Regions from separate parts of the Streptomyces sp. NPDC002054 genome, predicted to be linked through region 1. Evidence: predicted binding sites of a transcription regulator. Region 1 holds the regulator's gene; each other region holds the start of a gene.
What was found. Region 1 encodes HrcA, which represses chaperone genes, less so after heat shock. Its sites were predicted from a motif close to TTNGCACTCNGNNNNNCNGAGTGCNAA; they were not measured.
Positions count from the first base shown of each region.

Region 1 (5,746 bases):
CCGGCTCCAGGTCCTGGTAGGAGCGGACCCGGGACAGGATGTGCTGCCAGGCCGCGCCCGTGTTCTCCGGCCAGCCCAGCGCCCGGCAGATGCCCGTCTTCCAGTCCTGGCCCCGCGGGACCACCGGCCACGCCTCGATCCCCAGGGCGGACGGCTTCACCGCCTGCCAGACGTCGACGTACGGGTGGCCCACCACCAGGACGTCCGGCCCTGTCACCGAGGCCGCCAGGCGGGACTCCTTCGACCCCGGGACCAGGTGGTCCACCAGGACGCCCAGCCTCGCGTCCGCCGCCGGGGCGAATTCCGCCACGATCGCCGGGAGGTCGTCCACACCCGACAGGTACTCGACGACCACGCCCTCGATCCGCAGGTCGTCACCCCACACCCGCTCCACCAGTTCCGCGTCGTGGCGGCCCTCCACGTAGATGCGGCCCGCCCGCGCCACCCGGGCCCGGGCCCCGGGCACGGCCAGCGAACCGGAGGCGGTACGGCGCGGTGCCGACGGGGCGGCTCGGGACGGGCGGACCAGGGTGACCACCGCGCCCTCCAGCAGGAAGCCGCGCGGTTCCAGCGGGAAGACGCGCCGCTTGCCGAAGCGGTCCTCCAGGGTGACCGTGCCCGCCTCGCAGGCCACCACCGCGCCGCAGAACTCCGTACCCGCGACCTCGACCACCAGATCGGGCTCGGCGGCCACCTCCGGCACCGGCTTGGGGCGCTTCCACGCGGGGGTCAGGTCGGGGGAGTACTCACGCATCCGGCCGAGGGTAGGGGCAGCGGGCGGCCGATCAAGGCGACACGCCGAAACGGGCGGCCAGTGTGGCGCGTTGCGCACGCACGAAGGCGGCATCGACCACCGCCCCGTGCCCGGGCACGTAAAAGGCATCCTCGCCACCCAGCGCCAGCAGCCGGTCCAGCGCAGCCGGCCACTGCGCGGGGACCGCGTCCGGTCCCGCCGAGGGTTCCCCGGACTCCTCGACCAGGTCCCCGCAGAAGACCACCTCCCGGTCGCCGCCCGGTACGAACAGCGCCAGGTCGTGCCGGGTGTGGCCGGGCCCCACGTTCGCCAGCAGCACCTGCACCCCGCCCAGCTCCAGCGTCCACTCGCCGGACACCAGGTGGCGGGGCAGCCGCAGCAGGTCCGCCGATTCGGCGGCGTCCGCCTCCGCCAGGCCGTGCCGGACCGCGTCCGTGCGCAGCTCCTCCCGCCCCGCCGCCGTGCCGAGCAGGGTGTCCAGGCCGACCGCCCCGAAGACCTCGGCGCCCGCGAAGGCCGCCGCCCCCATCACATGGTCGAAATGTCCGTGTGTGAATGCGATATGGGTCACCCGGCGGCCGGTCAGCCGCTCCGCCTCGGCGCGCAGCCCGGCCCCCTCCCGGATGCTGGATCCGGGGTCGATCAGCAGCACCGCATCGGCTCCGACCACCAGTCCCACCGTGCAGTCCCACCCCGGGAGCCGCTTCCGGCCGGCCCGCCCGGTCAGCCGTTCCCAGCCCGCCTCTTCCCATTGCACGTCCATGACGCGACGCTACCGTGACGGGCTCCCTTGCCTCCGGTGTACCTGCCAGCCGTACACTGACCGGGGGATCTCTGGCACTCAGGCCCTGCGAGTGCCAATCGAGTGCCCATCGACTGCAAATCAAGGACAGCCAGACCGGACTCACCGTTGGAGGTGGCGCGCGATGCTCAGTGAACGCAGGCTCGAAGTGCTGCGCGCCATCGTCCAGGACTACGTCGGGACGGAGGAGCCGGTCGGCTCCAAGGCGCTCACCGAACGGCACGCCCTCGGCGTCTCGCCCGCCACCGTGCGCAACGACATGGCGGTGCTGGAGGAGGAGGGCTACATCGCGCAGCCCCACACCAGCGCCGGCCGGATCCCCACCGACAAGGGCTACCGCCTCTTCGTCGACAAGCTGGCCGGAGTCAAGCCGCTGTCGACCCCCGAGCGGCGGGCCATCCAGAACTTCCTCGACGGTGCGGTCGACCTCGACGACGTGGTCGGCCGGACGGTGCGGCTGCTCGCCCAGCTGACCCGGCAGGTCGCGGTGGTCCAGTACCCCTCGCTGACCCGCTCCACGGTCCGCCACGTCGAGCTGCTCTCGCTCGCGCCCGCCCGGCTGATGCTCGTACTGATCACCGACACCGGCCGGGTCGAGCAGCGCCTCGTCGACTGCCCCGCGCCCTTCGGCGAGACCTCCCTCACCGATCTGCGCGCCCGGCTCAACGGCATGGTCGTCGGCCGCCGCTTCGCGGACGTGCCGCAGCTGGTGCAGGACCTGCCGGAATCCTTCGAGGCGGAGGACCGGGCGACGGTCTCCACCGTCCTCGCCACCCTCCTCGAAACCCTGGTCGAGGAGACCGAGGAGCGGCTGATGATCGGCGGCACCGCCAATCTCACCCGCTTCGGACATGACTTTCCCCTGACCATCCGGCCGGTGCTGGAAGCCCTTGAGGAACAGGTCGTACTCCTCAAGCTCCTGGGCGAGGCCAACGAGTCGGGGATGACCGTACGCATCGGTCACGAGAACGCCTACGAAGGACTCAACTCCACGTCGGTCGTCTCGGTCGGCTACGGTTCGGGCGGCGAAGCAGTCGCCAAACTCGGCGTGGTCGGACCGACCCGCATGGACTACCCCGGAACGATGGGAGCGGTACGCGCAGTGGCACGTTACGTCGGACAGATCCTGGCGGAGTCGTAAGTGGCCACGGACTACTACGCCGTTCTCGGCGTGCGCCGCGACGCATCGGCGGACGAGATCAAGAAGGCCTTCCGGCGGCTCGCACGCGAGCTGCACCCGGACGTCAACCCCGATCCCAAGACGCAGGAGCGTTTCAAGGAGATCAACGCGGCGTACGAGGTGCTGTCGGACCCGCAGAAGAAGCAGGTCTACGACCTCGGCGGCGACCCGCTGTCCTCCTCGGGCGGCGGCGGCGCGGGCGGTTTCGGGGCCGGTGGCTTCGGCAACTTCTCGGACATCATGGACGCGTTCTTCGGTACCGCGTCCCAGCGCGGCCCGCGCTCGCGCACCCGGCGCGGCCAGGACGCGATGATCCGCCTGGACCTGGAGCTGGACGAGGCCGCCTTCGGGACGACCAAGGACATCCAGGTCGACACGGCCATCGTGTGCGTCACCTGCTCCGGCGAGGGCGCCGCCCCCGGCACCTCGGCGCAGACCTGTGACATGTGCCGCGGCCGTGGTGAGGTCTCCCAGGTCACCCGGTCCTTCCTGGGCCAGGTCATGACCTCGCGCCCGTGCCCGCAGTGCCAGGGCTTCGGCACCGTGGTCCCGACCCCGTGCCCCGAGTGCGCGGGCGACGGCCGGGTCCGCTCCCGCCGCAACCTGACGGTCAAGATCCCGGCCGGTGTGGAGAACGGCACCCGGATCCAGCTGTCGGGCGAGGGTGAGGTCGGCCCCGGCGGCGGCCCCGCCGGCGACCTGTACGTGGAGATCCACGAACTGGCGCACCCGGTCTTCCAGCGGCGCGGGGACGACCTGCACTGCACGGTGACCATTCCGATGACGGCGGCGGCGCTGGGCACCAAGTGCCCGCTGGAGACGCTGGACGGCATGGAGGAGATCGACATCCGGCCCGGTACCGGGTCCGGCCAGTCGATCCCGCTGCACGGGCGCGGTGTCACCCACCTGCGCGGCGGCGGGCGCGGCGACCTGATCGTCCACGTCGAGGTCACCACCCCCGGCAAGCTGGACGCCCAGCAGGAGGACCTGCTGCGCCAGCTGGCGAAGCTGCGCGGCGAGGAGCGGCCGATGGGCCAGTTCGCGCCGGGTCAGCAGGGGCTGTTCAGCCGCCTGAAGGACGCGTTCAACGGCCGCTGACGCGCGCCGCCCACGCCCTGGCTGGCCGGTTACGCAACCGGACTATGCCAGGCGAATTGTGTGATTCGGTCTGGTGCGGGGGACATGGCACGATGCAGCTCATGTCCTCCGCGCTGAACGGTCTCTGCCCCTACCCGATCGTGCAGGCTCCCATGGCGGGCGGAGGGTCCTGTCCCCCGCTCGCCGCAGCCGTCTCCGCGGCGGGCGGACTCGGCTTCCTGGCCGGCGGCTACAAGACCGCCGACGGCATGTACCAGGAGATCAAACTGCTGCGCGGCCTCACCCGGCGGCCGTTCGGCGTCAACCTCTTCATGCCGCAGACCGCCCAGGTGGATCCGGCCGCCGTCGAGGCCTACCGGGGCCAGCTCGCGGGCGAGGCCAGCTGGTACGAGGTCTCCCTCGCGGACGATGACATCGTTGGCACGTGCGACGACGGTTATGACGCAAAACTGGCCATTCTCACCGAGGACCCGGTCCCGGTCGTCTCCTTCACCTTCGGCTGCCCCTCGCCCGAGGCCCTCGCCCGCCTCCGCACGGCCGGCACCCGCACCGTGGTCACCGTCACCTCCGTCGAGGAGGCCCGGGCCGCCCAGGCGGCCGGCGCCGACATCCTCTGCGTCCAGGGGATCGAGGCCGGCGGCCACCAGGGCACCCACCGCGACGACCCGCAGGCCGACTTCACCGGCGTGGGCCTGCTGTCGCTGGTCGGACAGGTACGGGAGGCCGTGGCGCTCCCCATCGTCGCGGCGGGCGGGCTGATGCGCGGCTCGCAGATCGCCGGGGTGCTCGCGGCCGGCGCGGAGGCGGCCCAGCTGGGCACGGCCTTCCTGGCCTGCCCCGAGTCCGGGGCGCACGCGCTGCACAAGAAGGCGCTGACCGACCCCTTGTTCGTCCGTACGGAACTCACCCGGGCCTTCTCCGGCCGCCCGGCCCGGGGCCTGGTCAACCGCTTCATGCGGGAGCACGGCCCGTACGCGCCGGCCGCCTACCCCCAGGTCCACCACCTGACCTCCGGGCTGCGCAAGGCCGCCGCCGCGGCCGGAGACCCGCAGGGCATGGCCCTGTGGGCCGGCCAGGGCCACCGGCTGGCGCGGTCGCTGCCCGCCGGCTCTCTGGTGGAGGTGCTGGCGGCCGAACTGGCCGAGGCACAGAGCGCATTGGGCGCTCGGAACACGCAGGACACGCAGGGCACGCAGGGCACGTTGGACACGCAAGAGATCGACAACAGGAGTGCATCATGACGGCCCCGGTGTTCGTGGTCGAAAAAGTCCCCGCGGGGCCGCAGTTCGTCCTGGACGGCCCCGAGGGCCGGCACGCCGTCTCCGTGAAGCGGCTCAACCCCGGCGAGGACGTGGTCCTCACCGACGGTCGCGGTCACTGGACGGAGGGCGTGGTCCTGGCCGCCGAGGGCAAGGACCGGCTGGTGGTCACGGACCTGCACACCGTCGAGGAGGAGCCGGAGCCGGCGGTCCGGATCACCGTGGTCCAGGCCCTGCCCAAGGGCGACCGCGGCGAGCTGGCCGTCGAGACCATGACCGAGACCGGCGTGGACGCCATCGTGCCCTGGCAGGCCGCCCGCTGCATCACCCAATGGCGCGGCGACCGGGGCGCCAAATCCCTGGCCAAGTGGCGGTCCACGGCCCGGGAGTCCGGCAAGCAGTCCCGCCGGGTCCGGTTCCCGGAGGTCGCGGAGGCCCTGTCCACCAAGCAGGTCGCCCAGCTGCTGGCGACGGCCGACCTGGCGATGGTCCTGCACGAGGACCGGAACACCCCCTCCCAGGCCCTGGCCACCGCCGAACTCCCCGCCACCGGCTCGGTCGTGGTCGTGGTCGGCCCCGAAGGCGGGGTCTCCCCGGAGGAGCTGGCCGTCTTCGCGGCGGCCGGCGCCCACCCGTACCGGCTGGGCCGCTCG
Region 1 is NZ_JBEOXT010000009.1:63,773-69,518, forward strand. It holds gene ABT123_RS10590 (DUF3097 domain-containing protein) at 1-754, opposite strand, end outside; gene ABT123_RS10595 (MBL fold metallo-hydrolase) at 786-1,517, opposite strand; gene hrcA (heat-inducible transcriptional repressor HrcA) at 1,681-2,697, shown strand; gene dnaJ (molecular chaperone DnaJ) at 2,698-3,834, shown strand; gene ABT123_RS10610 (nitronate monooxygenase) at 3,936-5,075, shown strand; gene ABT123_RS10615 (16S rRNA (uracil(1498)-N(3))-methyltransferase) at 5,072-5,746, shown strand, end outside.

Region 2 (5,746 bases), on a different contig from region 1:
GCCAACCTAGCCCGGCCCGCCCCCGCTCAAACGTCCGTTCCCCCGGCTGCGGCGGAGGTCACGCGGCGGAGGTCACGCGGCAGGGGTCACGCCGGAGGGGTCACGCCACGCGCCGGACCGCGTACTCCTCGATCTCGCGCATCGGCGGCCGTTCCTCCGTGTCCACCGGATAGGTGTGCGGGACGAATCCGTCCGGGCCGCGCTCGAACTGGGTCAGGAGCGGCCGGACCAGGTGCCCCCGGGAGAGCCGGACCTGCGCGGTGCGGTAGATGGCGGCGGCCATCCGGCCCAGGGCCCGGCCGTCCTGGTGGCGGTGCAGCCGGACCCCGACGTCGACCTGGGCCAGGGCATCCAGGCCGACCGTGTGCAGGGCGTCGACCAGCAGGCCCAGCTCCACGCCGTAGCCGACCGGGAAGGGGAGACGTTCCAGCAGGGAGCGGCGTACGGCGTACTCGCCGCCCAGCGGCTGGACGAAGCCGGCCAGCTGGGGCCAGTGCAGGTTGAGCAGCGGGCGGGCGACCAGTTCGGTGACCCGGCCGCCCTGGCCGGGGGCGTCCCCGAGCGGGCGGTCGTACATGGCCTTGACGAAGTGGATCTCCGGGTCGGTCAGCAGCGGGCCGACGATCCCCGAGACGAAGGCGGCCGAGAAGTCGCGCAGGTCGGCGTCGACGAAGCAGACGATGTCCCCGGTGGTGACCATCAGCGAGCGCCACAGCACCTCGCCCTTTCCGGGCACCGCCGGGATGCGGGGGAGTATCTCGTCCCGGTGCACCACCCGGGCGCCGGCCTTGGCGGCGACCTCGGCGGTCCGGTCCGTGGAACCGGAATCGATTACTACAACCTCGTCAACAAGAGGATGCGGAAGCCCCTCTACCAGATCCCGCCGGACCGTCTCGACGATCGCGCCGACCGTCGCCTCCTCGTCGAGCGCCGGAAGCACGACGCTGACCGTCGTCCCAGCCGCCCGTTTCGCGGAAAGCAGCTGGTCGAGCGGCCTGTCGGCGGCTGTCCAGGACCGCCGGCCCAGCCAGCGTTCCACCTCTTCCAGCACCTGCGGCACTCCCTGAATCCGTCCGGTTTGTGATCCATCTCGCGGTTCGGACAGCTGTCTCATCGGCCCGATCCGTCAGTTACAGTCTTGAACAACGCGCAGGACCCTCGCATGCCGGGGGTGCTCGCCGACAAATGCCCGGGTGCGCCATACAGCGCGCGGCCCGGAGCCATACCGCTCATCCAGAGGGGCAGAGGGATACGGCCCGTTGAAGCCCCGGCAACCCTCCAGTCGGTTCTCGCGATGGCACGCGTCAGCGTCAGCGAGGTCCCCCGGCTAGGGAAGGTGCCAAATCCGTCTCGTGGCGAAGTGCGCCACGAGGAAGATGAGGAGAAAGGGCCTCGCCACCATGGCTGCACAGACTGTCGCCACCTCTGTCGATCTCGGACCTGCCGTCGCGCTCTCCTGTCGTGAGTGCGGCACCCGCTTCGACCTCGGTCCCATTTTCGCCTGTGCCGAGTGCTTCGGTCCGCTGGAAGTCGCGTACGACCTGCCCACCGGCGACCCGGAAGCCCTGCGCGCCGCCATCGAGGCCGGCCCCAACAACATCTGGCGCTACGCCCCGCTGCTGCCCGTCCCGGCCGACGTCGCCGCCAAGCCGAGCCTGAACCCGGGCTTCACCAAGCTCGTGGACGCCGAGAACCTGGCCAAGGAGCTCGGGGTGACCGGCAAGCTCTACGTCAAGGACGACTCCGGCAACCCGACGCACTCCTTCAAGGACCGCGTCGTCGCGATCGCCGTCGAGGCCGCCCGCGCCTTCGGTTTCACCACCCTGTCCTGCTCCTCCACCGGCAACCTGGCCGGCGCCGTCGGCGCCGCCGCCGCCCGCGCCGGCTTCCGGTCCTGCGTGTTCATCCCGCACGACCTGGAGCAGGGCAAGGTCGTCATGGCCGGTGTCTACGGCGGCGACCTGGTCGGCATCGAGGGCAACTACGACGACGTCAACCGCTTCTGCTCCGAGCTCATCGGCGACCCGCTGGGCGAGGGCTGGGGCTTCGTCAACGTCAACCTGCGCCCGTACTACGGCGAGGGCTCCAAGACCCTGGCGTACGAGATCTGCGAGCAGCTCGGCTGGCAGCTGCCCGACCAGATCGTGATCCCGATCGCCTCCGGCTCGCAGCTGACGAAGATCGACAAGGGTCTGCAGGAGCTCATCAAGCTGGGCCTGGTCGAGGACAAGCAGTACAAGATCTTCGGCGCCCAGGCCGAGGGCTGCTCCCCGGTGTCCACCGCCTTCAAGGCCGGCCACGAGGTGGTCCGCCCGCAGAAGCCGAACACCATCGCCAAGTCCCTGGCGATCGGCAACCCGGCCGACGGCCCGTACGTGCTGGACATCGCCCGCCGGACCGGCGGCTTCGTCGAGGACGTCAACGACGAGCAGGTCGTGGACGCCATCAAGCTGCTCGCGCAGACCGAGGGCATCTTCGCCGAGACGGCGGGCGGCGTGACCGTCGGAGTGACGAAGAAGCTCCTCGAGAATGGGCAGCTCGACCCCGCGCTGACCACAGTGGTCCTGAACACCGGCGACGGCCTCAAGACCCTGGAGGCGGTGGCCGCGGACAGCGGGCAGACCGCCACCATCCGGCCGAGCCTGGACGCGTTCCGCGCCGCCGGCCTGGTCTGACGGCCCGACCCTCCCCCCCTGCACACCGGAAAGGCAGTAGCGCCATGAGCGTCAACGTCCGCATCCCCACCATCCTGCGCACCTACACCGGCGGCCAGGCCGAGGTGAAGGCCGAGGGCACGACCCTCGCCGAGGTCATCGAGTCCCTGGAGAAGAACCACCCGGGCATCGCCGCGCGCGTCCTGGACGACCAGGGCAAGCTGCGCCGCTTCGTGAACGTGTACGTCAACGACGACGACGTGCGCTTCGAGGGCGGGCTGCAGGCGGCGACCCCGGACGGCGCCGGCGTCTCGATCATCCCGGCCGTCGCAGGCGGCTGCTGACCCGTCGGTAGCTGACACGCGCAAACCCTGAATTGCCCCTTCCGCTAAAGCGGAGGGGGCAATTCTGCTTGATTGGGCGCGGTAGGGTTGGGGAAGTCCCCTCCGCTGTTCTTGCCCGCCGCATATGAGCGGGCTTCTCCATGGTCGACATCGGGCCAATGTGCGTGTGCGATATGAGGCTTTGACGTGCTTCGTCAGGTCCAACTTGCCCTGGGATAAGGCGACTTTTCACTCTATTGAGAGTTATTCGCATGTCCAGATTTCTCGTCGGAATGACCTGTTGCAGACAGCGTCGGTCCAGATACATTCAGCCGCGGTCGACGCGTTCCGACGCAAGTTCTGACCCGGGACCGCGAAGTGCGGTCCTGCGCAAGGGCCAGTAATAGGGGAGTTAGGCATGGCTCAGGGCACCGTCAAGTGGTTCAACGCGGAGAAGGGCTACGGCTTCATCGCGGTCGACGGTGGTGCGGATGTGTTCGTCCACTACAGCGCCATCCAGATGGACGGGTACCGCACCCTTGAAGAGGGTCAGCGGGTCGAGTTCGAGATCTCGCAGGGCCAGAAGGGTCCGCAGGCGGACATGGTCAAGCTCGCAGTCTGACCAGGACGTCGACCACCGACACGTCACACGTACGCGCGACACGTACGCACGCGTACACGCGAGGGGCCCACATTCCGGACAGGGATGCGGGCCCCTCTCGCGTTGAGACCGCTTGCACTCGCGGGGGTCGAGTGCTAATCATTGGCGTTAGCACTCTCCCGGTGAGAGTGCTACATAGACGAGGACCGGGTCGGTGAGGCCCGCAGTGTCCGACGGGAAGGAACCGTCTGGCACGCAGGCCGTCCGTCGCGGGCGCCAGCGCGGTCCGGAGCAATCCACCCCGTCCGGGAGGACCACTTCACATGGCCAAGATCATCGCGTTCGACGAGGAGGCCCGGCGCGGTCTCGAGCGCGGCATGAACCAGCTCGCCGACGCCGTCAAGGTCACCCTTGGCCCCAAGGGTCGCAACGTCGTCCTCGAGAAGAAGTGGGGCGCGCCCACGATCACCAACGATGGTGTTTCCATCGCCAAGGAGATCGAGCTCGAGGACCCGTACGAGAAGATCGGCGCCGAGCTGGTCAAGGAAGTCGCCAAGAAGACGGACGACGTCGCCGGTGACGGTACGACCACCGCGACCGTCCTCGCCCAGGCGCTGGTCCGCGAGGGCCTGCGCAACGTGGCGGCCGGTGCCAACCCGATGGCCCTCAAGCGCGGCATCGAGAAGGCCGTCGAGGCCGTCTCCGGCGCCCTGCTGGAGCAGGCGAAGGATGTCGAGACCAAGGAGCAGATCGCTTCCACGGCCTCCATCTCCGCCGCCGACACCCAGATCGGCGAGCTCATCGCCGAGGCGATGGACAAGGTCGGCAAGGAAGGCGTCATCACCGTCGAGGAGTCCCAGACCTTCGGTCTGGAGCTTGAGCTCACCGAGGGCATGCGCTTCGACAAGGGCTACATCTCGGCGTACTTCGCCACCGACATGGAGCGTATGGAGGCGTCGCTCGACGACCCGTACATCCTGATCGTCAACTCCAAGGTCAGCAACGTGAAGGACCTCCTTCCGCTGCTGGAGAAGGTCATGCAGTCCGGCAAGCCGCTGCTGATCATCGCCGAGGACGTCGAGGGCGAGGCCCTGTCGACCCTGGTCGTCAACAAGATCCGCGGCACCTTCAAGTCCGTCGCGGTCAAGGCTCCGGGCTTCGGCGACCGCCGCAAGGCCATGCTGGGCGACATCGCCATCCTCACCGGTGGCACGGTCATCTCCGAGGAGGTCGGCCTCAAGCTCGAGAACGCGGGCCTGGACCTGCTGGGCCGCGCCCGCAAGGTCGTCATCACCAAGGACGAGACCACCATCGTCGACGGTGCCGGTGACAGCGACCAGGTTGCCGGTCGTGTGAACCAGATCCGCGCCGAGATCGACAACTCGGACAGCGACTACGACCGCGAGAAGCTGCAGGAGCGCCTGGCGAAGCTCGCCGGCGGTGTTGCGGTCATCAAGGCCGGTGCCGCGACCGAGGTCGAGCTCAAGGAGCGCAAGCACCGCATCGAGGACGCCGTTCGCAACGCGAAGGCGGCCGTCGAGGAGGGCATCGTCGCCGGCGGTGGCGTGGCCCTGCTGCAGGCCTCCTCGGTCTTCGAGAAGCTCGAGGCGGACCTCACGGGTGACGAGGCCACGGGTGCCAACATCGTGAAGCTGGCCCTCGAGGCCCCGCTGAAGCAGATCGCGATCAACGCCGGCCTCGAGGGTGGCGTCGTCGCGGAGAAGGTCCGCAACCTGCCCGTCGGCCACGGCCTGAACGCCGCGACCAACGAGTACGTCGACCTCATCGCCGAGGGCATCATCGACCCGGCGAAGGTGACCCGCTCTGCCCTGCAGAACGCGGCCTCCATCGCGGCGCTGTTCCTGACCACCGAGGCCGTCATCGCCGACAAGCCGGAGAAGGCTGCTGCCGCTCCGGGCGGCATGCCGGGCGGTGACATGGACTTCTGATCCCCTGCGGATCGGTGGCTCCAGCAGTACCCAGCACCACGCCGAGGGCGGTATCCCCAGACCGGGGATACCGCCCTCGGGCGTTCGCGAGGCCGTTCAGGCCTTCAGGCGGCCGTTTCAGGCGGCCGGGCGGGCCACGAAGCGGACCTCCTCGTGGTCCTCGTCGAGCGCGATGTTCAAGGCCGCGTCCAGGGCGGTCGCGAGGCGACGCAGCAGCGG
Region 2 is NZ_JBEOXT010000032.1:88,822-94,567, forward strand. It holds gene ABT123_RS27055 (glucosyl-3-phosphoglycerate synthase) at 101-1,051, opposite strand; SAM riboswitch class I at 1,227-1,383, shown strand; gene thrC (threonine synthase) at 1,377-2,675, shown strand; gene ABT123_RS27065 (MoaD/ThiS family protein) at 2,720-2,998, shown strand; gene ABT123_RS27070 (cold-shock protein) at 3,396-3,599, shown strand; gene groL (chaperonin GroEL) at 3,902-5,527, shown strand; gene ABT123_RS27080 (helix-turn-helix domain-containing protein) at 5,645-5,746, opposite strand, start outside.
Region 2: a site for HrcA is predicted at 3,747-3,773, ahead of groL (chaperonin GroEL). Genes of this name have one in related genera too.

Region 3 (5,746 bases), on a different contig from region 1:
ATCATGCACGGCAACATGGCCGTCATCGAGGAGTGCTTCGCGACGAACTACATCGACCACGACGCGAGCAAGGAGGAGTCGACCGTCATCGGACGCGAATCCATGCGCGGCGACATCGAGCGCTGGCGCCGGGGCTTCGACATCACCTTCGAGCCGGTGTCCCAGATCGCCGAGGGCGATTTCGTCACCACGGTGTGGAACTGGCGGGGCACCCACAAGGGCGAGTTCATGGGCGTCATGCCGACCGGGAAGACCTACGACATGTCCGGGACCACCACGTTCCGGTGCCTGGACGGCGAGATCATCGAGGGCTGGTGGCACTACAACGTCGGCCAGCTGCAACGCCAGATGGGCGGGTCCGGGTCACCGTACGAGTCCCGCTGAACCTGAGCTGAACCGGAGCCGCATCGGCCCCACACACGGGAAGGCCCCGCTCCGCACTGCGGAACGGGGCCTTCCGTGCACTGTGAGCCGATCAGTGGCTGTGGCCGTGACCGTGACCGTGCCCGTGACCGTCGGCCTCCTCCTCGGCCGGCTTCTCGACGACCAGGGTCTCGGTCGTGAGCAGCAGGGAGGCGATGGAGGCGGCGTTCTCCAGGGCGGAGCGGGTGACCTTCACCGGGTCGATGACGCCGGCCTTGACCAGGTCGCCGTACTCGCCGGTGGCGGCGTTGAAGCCCTGGCCCTTGTCGAGCTCGGCAACCTTGGAGGTGATGACGTAGCCCTCCAGGCCGGCGTTCTCGGCGATCCAGCGCAGCGGCTCGACGGCGGCGCGGCGGACGACCGCGACACCGGTGGCCTCGTCGCCCTCCTTGCCGAGGTTGCCCTCGAGGACCTTGACGGCGTGGACCAGAGCGGAGCCACCACCGGAGACGATGCCCTCCTCGACCGCGGCGCGGGTCGCGGAGATGGCGTCCTCCAGACGGTGCTTCTTCTCCTTCAGCTCCACCTCGGTGGCGGCGCCGACCTTGATCACGCACACGCCGCCGGCCAGCTTCGCGAGGCGCTCCTGGAGCTTCTCGCGGTCCCAGTCGGAGTCCGTGGACTCGATCTCGGCCTTGATCTGGTTGACGCGGCCGAGGACGTCCTCGTGGCTGCCGCCGCCGTCCACGATCGTGGTGTCGTCCTTGGAGACGGTCACGCGGCGGGCGGTGCCCAGCACGTCCAGACCGGCCTGGTCGAGCTTGAGGCCGACCTCCTCGGCGATGACGGTGGCACCGGTGAGGGTGGCCATGTCCTGGAGCATCGCCTTGCGGCGGTCGCCGAAGCCCGGGGCCTTGACGGCCACCGCGTTGAAGGTGCCGCGGATCTTGTTGACGACGAGGGTGGAGAGCGCCTCGCCCTCGACGTCCTCGGCGATGATCAGCAGCGGCCGGGAGCCACCCGCCTGGATGACCTTCTCCAGCAGCGGCAGGAGGTCCTGGATGGAGGTGACCTTGCCCTGGTTGATCAGGATGTACGGGTCGTCGAGGACGGCCTCCATACGCTCCTGGTCGGAGACCATGTACGGCGAGAGGTAGCCCTTGTCGAAGGCCATGCCCTCGGTGAACTCCAGCTCCAGGCCGAAGGCGTTGGACTCCTCGACGGTGATGACACCATCCTTGCCGACCTTGTCCATCGCCTCGGCGATGAGCTCGCCGACCTGCTGGTCCTGCGCGGAGAGCGCGGCCACGGCGGCGATGTCGGACTTGTCCTCGATCGGACGGGCGGTGGCGAGCAGCTCGTCGGAGACGGCCTTGACCGCGGCGTCGATGCCCTTCTTCAGGGCGGCCGGGGAAGCGCCGGCGGCGACGTTGCGGAGACCCTCGCGGACCAGCGCCTGGGCCAGCACGGTGGCGGTGGTGGTGCCGTCACCCGCGATGTCGTTGGTCTTGGTCGCCACCTCCTTCACCAGCTGGGCGCCCAGGTTCTCGTACGGGTCGTCGAGCTCGACCTCGCGGGCGATCGTGACACCGTCGTTGGTGATGGTGGGAGCGCCGAACTTCTTGTCGATGACGACGTTGCGGCCCTTGGGGCCGATCGTCACCTTGACCGTGTCGGCAAGCTTGTTGACGCCGCGCTCGAGGGCGCGACGGGCGTCCTCGTCGAACTTCAGGATCTTCGCCATGGGAGCGGTTCAGCCCTCTCGAAAAATCTGGGGTTTAACGAACTGCGCCCCTCGCCGCCCGGCAATCAGCGGGGTGACCAGGGGCGCAGCTCAAAGCATCTTGATGCTTGGGTGAATTACTTCTCGACGATCGCGAGCACGTCGCGAGCCGAGAGGACGAGGTACTCCTCGCCGCTGTACTTCACCTCGGTGCCGCCGTACTTGCTGTACAGCACGATGTCGCCGACGTTGACGTCCAGCGGGAGACGCTGGCCGTCCTCGAACCGGCCCGGGCCCACAGCGAGGACGACGCCCTCCTGGGGCTTCTCCTTCGCGGTGTCCGGGATAACCAGGCCAGAGGCCGTGGTCTGCTCGGCGTCGAGCGGCTGGACCACAATGCGGTCCTCGAGCGGCTTGATGGCAACCTTGGAGCTGGCGGTCGTCACGATCCGACCTCCCCCTTCGGAGATCTCACGGGGTTAACTGTCTGAGGTGGCGACCAGGTCGATCCGTCGTCGCGGGTGCCGGACCTGCCCGTCGCTGTGTTGGCACTCACCGGTGGCGAGTGCCAGGCCCGAGACTATTCCGGCGATTAGCACTCGGTCAAGCGGAGTGCCAATTCACGCCATGGGCGTTGCGGAATAACGGCTTCCCATACTGCTCCGTCCCCGCGCCCGGGCCCCCGTTCCGGGCCGCACCACAGATGCCCGCACATACGTCCGAGGGCGTCGCGGGCGTCGCGCCGGTGCTCATGGGTCGGTGCTGGTGCTCATGGGTCAGTGAGGAATCGATTCTCCGGGCGCGTACGGATGACCGTCGGCCGACCCGAGGCATACCCGGCGACCCGGCCGGGAACCCAGTCGCCGCAAGATCGAACCCACTCCCCCGTGAGGAACCATGCGCATCCGCCACACCCTCGGTGCCGCCGCCGGCGCCGCCCTGCTCGTCCTGGCGCTCCCCACCTCGGCCGGCGCGGCCGAAGGTACCTTCACCTACACGTACAAGTCCGAAGACCGGGCCATGAAGAGCGGGCAGCTGGTCGACCCGCCGAGCGAGGAGTGCATCACGCTCGACGAGGCGGACGACCCGAAGGAGGTCCCGCCCGCGATCTCGCCGTACAACGGCACGGACGAGACGGCCACGGTCTACGAGGAGCCCGGCTGTGAGGGCGAATCCTTCGACCTCGAGGCCGGTGCGCAGGGCTCCGCCAAGCTCGAGATCCGCTCGGTGGTCTTCCACGACTGACGGCTGACGACGGACGTCGATCCGGGTGGCACGCGCCCCACGCGCCCGATATGTGACAGTTGGGGCGTGCGCATACTCGTGGTCGAAGACGAAGAAGGCCTCGCCGAATCCCTTCGGCGGGGCCTTTCCGCCGATGGCCACTGGGTCGAAACGGCCCACGACGGCCACCGCGGGCTGGAGCTCGCCCGCAGCGGCGGCCCGTACGACGTCGTCCTGCTCGACCTGATGCTCCCGGGCCTGTCCGGGTACGAGATCTGCGCCCGGCTGCGTGCCCACGGCGACCGCACCCCGGTGCTGATGCTCACCGCCCGGGACGGCGAACACGACGAGGCCGACGGCCTCGACTGCGGCGCCGACGACTACCTCACCAAGCCGTTCTCCTTCGTGGTGCTCGGCGCCCGGCTCCGCGCCCTGGCCCGCCGGGCCGGCGCCCCCGAGCGCACCACCCTGCAGGCCGGCGACCTGTGCCTGGACCGCGAGGCCCGCCGCTGCCGGCGCGGCACCGCCGAGATCGAGCTGACCGCCCGCGAACTGGCCGTGCTGGGCTGCCTGATGGAACGGCCCGGGCAAGCCGTCGCCAAGCAGGACATCCTGGACGAGGTCTGGGAGACCCCGGGCGGGATCGACCCGAACATCGTCGAGGTGTACGTCTCGTCCTTGCGCAGGAAGATCGACGCGCCGTTCGGCCGCCGCTCCATCCTCACCGTGCATGGCACCGGCTACCGGATGGCCGCGGACGGTGGCGGCGGTGCGGGCCGCGGTGCGGATGGTGGCGGCGGTGCGGGGTAGTTCGCTGCGCGCCCGGGCCGCCCTCGCGGCGGCCCTCGCCATGGCCGCCCTCCTCGCCGCCGGCGGCCTCTGGCTCCACGGCCTGCTGCGCGCCAACCTCCTCGACAACACCGCGTCCCGCACCGAGCTCGCCACCCGCAAGGCCGCAGCCCAGGCCGACGCGCACACCCTCCCCGCCGACGGCCGGCTGCCCGCCCCGGACGGCGGAGTCGACCTGCTCCTCGTCCTCGACGCGCACGGCCGGACCCTCGCGGCCGGCGGGAACACCCGGGCGGTCACGCCGGCCGAGCTGGCCGGCGTACGGCCCCCGGCCGGGTCGGATTCGCGGACCGTGGTCCTGCCGGCCGACCGCCCCGGCGGTCAGCGGCGCGGGGTGGTCGTGGTCGAGGCGCAGGGTGCCGGGCCCGGCGAGCGGGTCTCGGTGTACGCGATGACCGTGCTCGGCGACGTGGACGATGCCACCCGGGCCGTCGCGTTCGGGCTGGTGGCGGGCGCGCCGCCGCTGATCGGGTTCGCGGCGCTGCTGGCCTGGTGGGTGACCGGGCAGGCGCTGCGGCCGGTGACCGCGATCCGGAGCGGGCTGGCGGCGGTCACGGCGAGCGAACTGGACCGGCGGGTGCCGGACCCGGGCGGGGCGGACGAGATCGCCCGGCTGGCCCGGACCGTCAACGACACCCTGGACCGGCTGGAGCGGTCCGACGCCCGGCAGCGGCAGTTCACCGCCGATGCCTCGCACGAACTACGCAATCCGCTCGCCGCCGTCCGGTCCCGGCTGGAGGTGGCGCTGGCCGGCGCGCCCGGGCCCGGCGGCCGGCCGGACCGGGAGTCGGTCGAGGCGGCGCTGGCGGAGACCGACCGCCTCCAGCGGATCGCGGCCGACCTGCTGCTGCTGGCCCGGCTGGACGGCGGGGCGGGCACCGGGGCCGGGACGGCGCGTGCGGCTGATGCGGCCGGCGAGCCCGTGGATCTGGCCCTGTTGGCGGCGGAGGACGCGGCCCGTCGGCCCACGCCCGCGCCCCCGCCCCGGCAGGTCCGGCTGCGGGTGGAGGCGGGGGCTCCGGTCCCCGCCACGGGCCACCCGGCCCGGCTGGAGCGGGCCCTGGCCAACCTGGTGGACAACGCGCTGCGGCACGCCCGTACCGAGGTCGTCGTACAGGCGTACGCCGAACCGGCCGCCGCCGTCCTAGAGGTCCGCGACGACGGCCCCGGCATCCCGGCCGCCCACCGCAACCGGGTCTTCGAGCGCTTCGTACGGCTGGACGAGGACCGGAGCCGGACCGGCGGCGGCACCGGGCTGGGCCTGCCCATCGCCCGGGAGATCGCGCGGGCGCACGGCGGCGAGGTCACGGCCTGTGAGGCCCCCGGCGGCGGCGCCCGGCTGGTGCTGCGACTTCCCGCGCGGCGGCTGCCTGGGTGATGGCTGCCCGCGTGACGGGGGCCCGGTTCTGAAGGGGCCTTCAGAAGCTTCAGCTTTCCTTCAGCCGGTCCGCATCAGCATCGACAGGCATGAGCGCGCACCGCAGGAAGACCACGACGCCGAAGCCGTCCGGCCGGCATACGGCAGGGCACCGCCGCCGCAGTCCGCGCCGCATCACCCGCCTGCTGCTGACGACGGCCGCGGCCCTG
Region 3 is NZ_JBEOXT010000014.1:189,796-195,541, forward strand. It holds gene ABT123_RS15925 (ester cyclase) at 1-384, shown strand, start outside; gene groL (chaperonin GroEL) at 476-2,107, opposite strand; gene groES (co-chaperone GroES) at 2,224-2,532, opposite strand; gene ABT123_RS15940 (hypothetical protein) at 2,984-3,331, shown strand; gene ABT123_RS15945 (response regulator transcription factor) at 3,398-4,120, shown strand; gene ABT123_RS15950 (sensor histidine kinase) at 4,041-5,537, shown strand; gene ABT123_RS15955 (LCP family protein) at 5,627-5,746, shown strand, end outside.
Region 3: a site for HrcA is predicted at 2,679-2,705, ahead of groES (co-chaperone GroES). Genes of this name have one in related genera too.